Regions from separate parts of the Kribbella sp. NPDC051936 genome, predicted to be linked through region 1. Evidence: riboswitches for the same ligand, from Rfam matches in the RefSeq annotation. Region 1 holds a riboswitch; each other region holds the start of a gene.
What was found. Region 1 has a riboswitch for thiamine pyrophosphate ahead of thiC (phosphomethylpyrimidine synthase ThiC). Riboswitches for the same ligand answer to the same signal wherever they lie in the genome.

Region 1 (2,258 bases):
TTCACCCGCGGCACGCCCAGCCCACAGCCGTTCCTGCGCCTGGTGCCCTGCACCCTCTTCGACCGGAGTGGCTGAGGTCTACTTCTTCTTCAGGGCGCGGCGGGCGAGTTCTTCCTGGTCCAGGCGGGCGGCCTCGGCGGGGGTTGGTGCGCTGCCGCCGTACGCGGCGGGTAGCCACCAGGCGCCGGGTGGCTGCTCCGGGTACGTCCGGATCGTCTCGTCGAGCATTCCGGCCATCGTGGAGCGCAGCTGGGCGGTCGCCTCGGTCGGATCGTCGTCGCGGGTCACCGTGATCGGCGCGCCGATGCTGATCGAGATCGGCCGGTGCCGGCTGAAGTCCCGCGGGTGGTCCTTGGTGAACATCCGCTGCGTGCCCCACAGGATCATCGGCAGCACCGGTACGCCGGCCTCCGCGGCCATCCGGACCGTGCCGGACTTGAACTCCTTGAGCTCGAACGACCGGCTGATCGTCGCCTCCGGGAACACGCCGACCAGCTCACCGGCGTTCAGGTAGCGGATCGCCTGCTCGTACGACGCGGCGCCGGCCTCGCGGTCCACCGGGATGTGGTGCATGCCGCGCATCAGCGAGCCGGAGTACCGGTTGCGGAACAGCACCTCCTTGGCCATGAAGCGCACCAGCCGCCTGGCCGGCAGCGCGCCGTACCCGCCGAGGATGAAGTCGACGTAGCTGATGTGGTTCATCGCGATCAGGGCTCCGCCGGTGCGCGGGACGTGCTCGGTCCCGGTGCGGCGGATCTTGAGGTCCAGCACCGTGAACGCGGTCTTCGCGAAGGCGATGACAGGCGGATAGACGAGGTCGCGCATCCCTCGACGTTACATGGTTCGTCTAGGGTGTCCGTGACAACTCGATACCGCGGGAGCTCGCACCGTAGTGGGCTGAGAGGGCGGCTGGCTTGATTCGCCGGCGCCGCCGACCGCCGAACCTGTCCGGGTAATTCCGGCGTAGGGAGCAGCAGCATGGTGAATGTCAGCACGATCCGTCCGGCCGTCACCACGGGCCCGATCTCGGGCTCGGAGAAGATCTATCGCGGCGAGCTCGGGGTACCGGCGCGCCGCGTGCATCTGACGAACGGCGAGCACTTCGACCTCTACGACACGTCCGGTCCGTACACCGACGCGTCCGCCGAGATCGACGTCCAGGCCGGTCTGCCCGCGCTGCGGCGCGAGTGGAGCGCCGGGCGGGAGCCGCGGACCCAGCTCGGGCACGCGCGGGCCGGGGTGATCACCGAGGAGATGAGGTACGTCGCACTGCGGGAAGGACTCGACCCGGAGTTCGTCCGGGCGGAGGTGGCGCGCGGCCGGGCGGTGATCCCGGCGAACCGGCGGCACCCGGAGAGCGAGCCGATGATCATCGGGAAGAAGTTCCTGGTGAAGGTGAACGCGAACATCGGCAACTCCGCCGTGAGCAGCTCGATCGAGGAAGAGGTCGAGAAGCTGGTCTGGGCGACCCGGTGGGGCGCCGACACGGTGATGGACCTGTCGACCGGCAAGAACATCCACGAGACGCGGGAGTGGATCCTGCGGAACTCGCCCGTCCCGATCGGTACGGTGCCGCTGTACCAGGCCTTGGAGAAGGTCAAGGGCGATCCGGCCGCGCTGTCGTGGGAGGTGTACCGCGACACGGTGATCGAGCAGTGCGAGCAGGGCGTGGACTACATGACCGTGCATGCCGGCGTCCTGCTGCGGTACGTCCCGCTGACCGCGCGGCGGATCACCGGGATCGTGTCGCGCGGCGGGTCGATCATGGCCGCGTGGTGCCTGGCCCACCACCAGGAGTCCTTCCTGTACACGCATTTCGAGGAGCTCTGCGAGATCCTCCGCGAGTACGACGTGACGTTCTCGCTCGGCGACGGGTTGCGGCCGGGATCGATCGCGGATGCCAACGACGAGGCGCAGTTCGCGGAGCTCCGCACGCTGGGCGAGCTGACGAAGGTCGCCTGGGAGCACGACGTCCAGGTCATGATCGAGGGCCCGGGGCATGTTCCGATGCACAAGATCGCCGAGAACGTCCGGCTCGAGGAGGAGCTGTGCGGAGAAGCCCCGTTCTACACCCTGGGGCCGCTGGCAACGGATGTGGCGCCGGCGTACGACCACATCACGTCGGCGATCGGCGCGGCGCAGATCGGCTGGCTGGGAACCGCGATGCTCTGCTATGTCACGCCCAAGGAGCACCTGGGGCTGCCGGATCGCGACGACGTCAAGACCGGCGTGATCACGTACAAGATCGCCGCCCACGC
Region 2 (2,258 bases), on a different contig from region 1:
CGTCGCGCATCGCGGCGGCCATCAGGGCGGGCTTCTCTGCGCGGGTCACCGGGGTCGCGAGCATCACCGCGGCACAGCCGAGCTCCATCGCCAGCGCGGCGTCACTCGCCGTACCGATGCCGGCGTCGACGATCACCGGGACGTTCGCCGCCTCCGCGATCAGCGCGATGTTGTGCGGGTTGCGGATGCCCAGCGCCGAACCGATGGGTGCGGCCAACGGCATCACGGCCGCGCACCCCGCCTGCTCCAGGCGACGGGCCAGGATCGGGTCGTCGTTGGTGTACGGCAGCACGGTGAAACCGTCGGCCACCAAGGCGTCCACGGCGTCGAGCAGCTCCACCGGATCGGGCAGCAGCAGGTGGTCGTCGGCGACGACCTCGACCTTGATCAGGTCGGTCTCCAGCGCCTCCCGGGCGAGTTTCGCGGTCAGCACGGCCTCGGCCGCGGTGTGACAGCCGGCCGTGTTCGGCAGGACGTCGATGCCGTGCTTCTTCAGCACGTCGAGCACCGAACCCTCGTGACCGGTGCCGAGGCGGCGCATCGCGACCGTTGTCAGTTGGGTGCCGGAGGCAATCAATGCCTCCTCCATGACTTCGAGGTTGGCCGAGCCGCCGGTCCCCATGATCAGCCGGGACGTGTACGTGCGGCCGCCGAGCTCCAGTGGGTCGTCCATGTCAGCCTCCTTGCGTCGCGCTGACGATCTCGACCCGGTCGCCGGGTTCGAGCGTGGTCAGGGCCCACTCGGCCTTGGTCAGCACGTTCTGGTTCACCGCGACCGCGATCCCCGTCGTGCGATCGGAGTACTCCGCGATCAACTCGGCGACAGACCGGCCGGCCGGCCCGTCGACCGCCGTACCGTTCACCCAGACGGATTCCACAGCTTCCTCCCTACGCCGGAATTACCCGATTCAGGTTCAGCGGTCGGTGACAGCCCAGTCACCCTCTCAGCCCACTCCCTGCGAGCTCCCGCGGACGGTTCGACTATAGCTGACGGGTCAGTCGACGGTGGCGCCGGTGAGCAGGGCAGCGAGCTCGGTCGGCCGGTACAGAACCTGTTTGCCGGTGCGTTCCGGCTCGACGAGACCGGTCCGGCGAAGGAGCTGAAGGTGCTGGCTCACGGCGGACGGCGTCACCTTCAGCTCGCCGGCCAGGTCGGTCGTCGTCCGGGGATGGGTGAGGAGCTCGAGGATGTGAGCCCTCGGCGTACCGATCAACTGGGCGAGGTCGTGCCGTGACGGCGGCTCGACGACGGACCACAGATTCGCCTGACCGCGTGGCGGGTAGCCGAGCAGCGGTTCGGCGCCGGGGTCGAACGGGATGACCGCGTGCGGGCCGAACAGTGTTGGCTGCAGTACGAGCCCGCGGCCGGCGACGTCTTCGGTACGGCTCTGCTCGGCGACACGGTCCACCTTCAGCAGCCCGTCGGCGTACGTGATGGCCGGACCCAGTCCGTTGAGCATCGCGCCGGTGCCTTGCTGCGTGAGGACGTGACCGCGGTAGCTGATGTCGGCGGACAGGAGCGTGCGCATACGGCTCCAGTACGGCGCCATGACGGCGTCCCAGTACTGCCGTAGCGCCTCGACGACCTTGTCGATCGTGCATTCCGCGGGCAGCTCGCCGTTCACCGCGATCATCTGCCGCTCGAACGTCGCCTGGTCGACGGCCGCGATCAGGGTCAGCTCGTCGTCGAGTTGCGTCAGCGGCGAGGACGGGCGCGGCGTCAGGAAATCCGGGCTGCCCATGGTGTCGTTGACGAGCCAGCGCAGTACGTCCCAATCGAGTTCCGCGACGTACGGCTGCACCGCCCGGACCCACGCCAGCTGCAGCGGGAAGCGGCCGGGATCCCGGAGCGCGCGCAGCGACAGCACCGTCTCCGCGACCGGCGACACCGCGAACCGCACGTCCGCGAGATCCTGCGACGTCAGCTGATAGGTGAGCACCCCGATCCCTTCGTCGATGTAGGCAGATCCTAAATCGACAGGCTGTCGGTGGTGCCTGGGATGGTCGGGAATATGGGATTTCGCATCATGCACACCGAGGAGATGGCCGAGTTCCTGGCGCAGCCGCTGGTGGCCGTGCTGGCGATCGATGACCCCGGCTGGTCGCCGCATGTGACACCGGTCTGGTTCATGTACCTGCCTGACTCCGGCAGGTTCCAGGTGATGACGCCGACCAAGTCGAAGAAGACCAGACTGCACCGCACCGGCACGGGCGAGCTGTCGCTCTCGATCCAGACGGTCGAGGGCGCGACCGCGAAG
Region 3 (2,258 bases), on a different contig from region 1:
TCATCGCCGCGATCTACGGTCTGCTCGTCGTGTCCGTCCAGCGCGTCGCGCTGCGGGAGATCTCCCAGGCGCCCGGCTCACCACTCAACCACCCGTTGCGGACCGACGTGCTCGACGCGATCGGCCAGCTGCTGCTCCTGGTCGTCGGCACCGGCGCGCTGGTGATGTGGATCCGGGACGTGCTGGCCCGCCGCAAGGCCGGTCGTCGGCCCGAGCCGGCCGAGCTCGCTGGGTTGCTGCTGGTCGCGGTGTCGGTGGTGCTGATCCTGGTCTGGCTGCTCATGGTGCTGTCCACGGGGCTGGGCAGCAGCGACGACGCGCTGCACCGGCTGCCCACGGCGTACGGCTGGGGTGGGGTCGGCCTGCTGCTTCTCGCCGTCGGCCTGTTCCTCGGGTATCGCGAGCTGAAGCCCGATGTAACGAACCCCGTCGTCAAAGGCGCTCCGGCCAAGGCGCCCTGGGAGTGAGCGCACCGATCGTCCTCGTGCCCGGCCTGGGCCTCGGCCCGGAGTCGTACGCGCGGACCGCCGAGCATCTCGTCACGCCGTACCACGTGGTGACGCTGCCCGGGTACGGCGAACCGGCGGGCGCTCGGGAGGACCTGCATCCGCGGGCGCTCGCGGTGGCGCTGGCCGAGAAGATCCGCGAGCGGTCGGTGCTGGTCGGCCACTCGGCGAGCTGTCAGGTCGTCGTCGAGACGGCGGTGCGCTACCCCGAGCTGGTGCACGCGCTCGTGCTCGTGGCCCCGACGGGTGATGCCCGGATGTCGAGCTGGGTCGACCGCGCCGTCCGGCTCGTCGGGTCCGCGATCCCGGATGTGCCGAAGCTGGTCCGGATCAGCCCGCAGTACGCGCGCACGACGCTGCCGTCGATCGCCCGCGCCGGGGAGGCATCGCGGATCCACGACCTGGCCGCGGTGATGCCGCACGTCCGGGCGCCGGTGGTCCTGGTCCGCGGCAAGCACGACCTGATGTGTACGAAGGAGTGGCTCGAGCAGCTCGCCGAGCTCAGTCACGGTGAGGCGCGCACGCTGGAGACGGGTGCGCACATGCCGGTCGTCACGAACGGCCCCGAGGTGGCGGCGCTCATAGAACGAGCGGCCGCGCTGCCGGAAAATAGCTGACGCGTTAAACTTGCAGCACCAACCTATGCGGGAGCTCGCACCGAGGATGCGCGGGCTGAGAGGGCGACAGCTGGGTCGCCGACCGCCTGAACCTGACCGGGTAATGCCGGCGTAGGGAGTGGGGTCACTCATGACCGATACAGCTGTTCGTCCGTCGAGCTCCACCGAGGCTCCGCTCGTTCTCACCACCGATGCGCCGCGCACGCTCGGCTTCTTCGACCAGTTCACGCTCTGGGGCAACTTCGGCATCTCGCTGTTCGGCCCCGTGACCGGTGCGCTGGTCGCGGCGTACACCGGCTCGCTGTGGCAGGGCCTGCTCGCGGTCGTCGTCGGCTGTGGCATCGGTGCGCTGGTGCTCGGCGGTGCGGCCGTGTTCGGGTCGCAGACCGGTGCGCCGGCGATGGCGTGTCTGCGTGGTCTGTTCGGCCGCCGCGGCTCGATGGCGCCGACCGTGCTGAACATCGCGCAGAACGTCGGCTGGGCGACGATGGAGATCATCGTGATCTCGCAGGCCGCGGTCGCGGTGACGAGTGAGCGCTGGCGCTGGCTGTTCGTCGTCCTCGCCGGGGTGATCGCGACCGCGATGGCGGTGCGTCCGCTGGGCAGCGTGAAGATCCTGCGCAAGTTCATGGTCTGGCTGGTGCTGATCGCGTCGGTGTACCTGTTCGTGCAGGTGCTGAGCAAGCCGACGCACGCCCTGCCGCAGGACAGCGTGTTCGGCTTCTGGCCGGCCGTCGACCTCGCCGCGGCCGGTGTCGTGTCGTTCGCCCCGCTGGCCGCGGACTACACGCGGCACTCGCGGACCAACAAGGCGGCGTTCGCCGGTTCCTCGCTCGGCTACGGCCTGGCCGCCATCGCGTACTACGCGCTCGGTGTGGTCGCCGTTGCGACGCTGGGGACGAACAGCGACGACGTCATCACCGCACTGGTCACGCTGCCGGCCGGTGCGATCGCCCTGCTCGTGCTGCTGGTGGACGAGGTCGACGAGGCGTACGCGAACGTCTACTCGACCACGATGGCCGCGCACAACCTGATCGGCCACATCGACCGGCGGTGGATCTCGGTCGTGATCGGCGTGATCGCCACCGGGATCGCGCTGTTCATCGACCTCGGCAGCTACACGCAGTTCCTGTAC

Region 2: another riboswitch for thiamine pyrophosphate. It lies ahead of thiS (sulfur carrier protein ThiS); the one in region 1 lies ahead of thiC (phosphomethylpyrimidine synthase ThiC).
Region 3: another riboswitch for thiamine pyrophosphate. It lies ahead of AB0L64_RS02580 (cytosine permease); the one in region 1 lies ahead of thiC (phosphomethylpyrimidine synthase ThiC).

Annotation. Positions count from the first base shown of each region.
Region 1 covers NZ_JBFAXS010000003.1:206,710-208,967, forward strand. The annotation lists gene AB0L64_RS11175 (hypothetical protein) at 1-75, shown strand, start outside; gene AB0L64_RS11180 (lysophospholipid acyltransferase family protein) at 79-825, opposite strand; TPP riboswitch at 865-987, shown strand; gene thiC (phosphomethylpyrimidine synthase ThiC) at 979-2,258, shown strand, end outside.
Region 2 covers NZ_JBFAXS010000001.1:1,135,531-1,137,788, forward strand. The annotation lists gene AB0L64_RS05710 (thiazole synthase) at 1-673, opposite strand, end outside; gene thiS (sulfur carrier protein ThiS) at 675-878, opposite strand; TPP riboswitch at 869-980, opposite strand; gene AB0L64_RS05720 (DUF5937 family protein) at 996-1,940, opposite strand; gene AB0L64_RS05725 (pyridoxamine 5'-phosphate oxidase family protein) at 2,013-2,258, shown strand, end outside.
Region 3 covers NZ_JBFAXS010000001.1:505,924-508,181, forward strand. The annotation lists gene AB0L64_RS02570 (hypothetical protein) at 1-467, shown strand, start outside; gene AB0L64_RS02575 (alpha/beta hydrolase) at 464-1,123, shown strand; TPP riboswitch at 1,141-1,258, shown strand; gene AB0L64_RS02580 (cytosine permease) at 1,254-2,258, shown strand, end outside.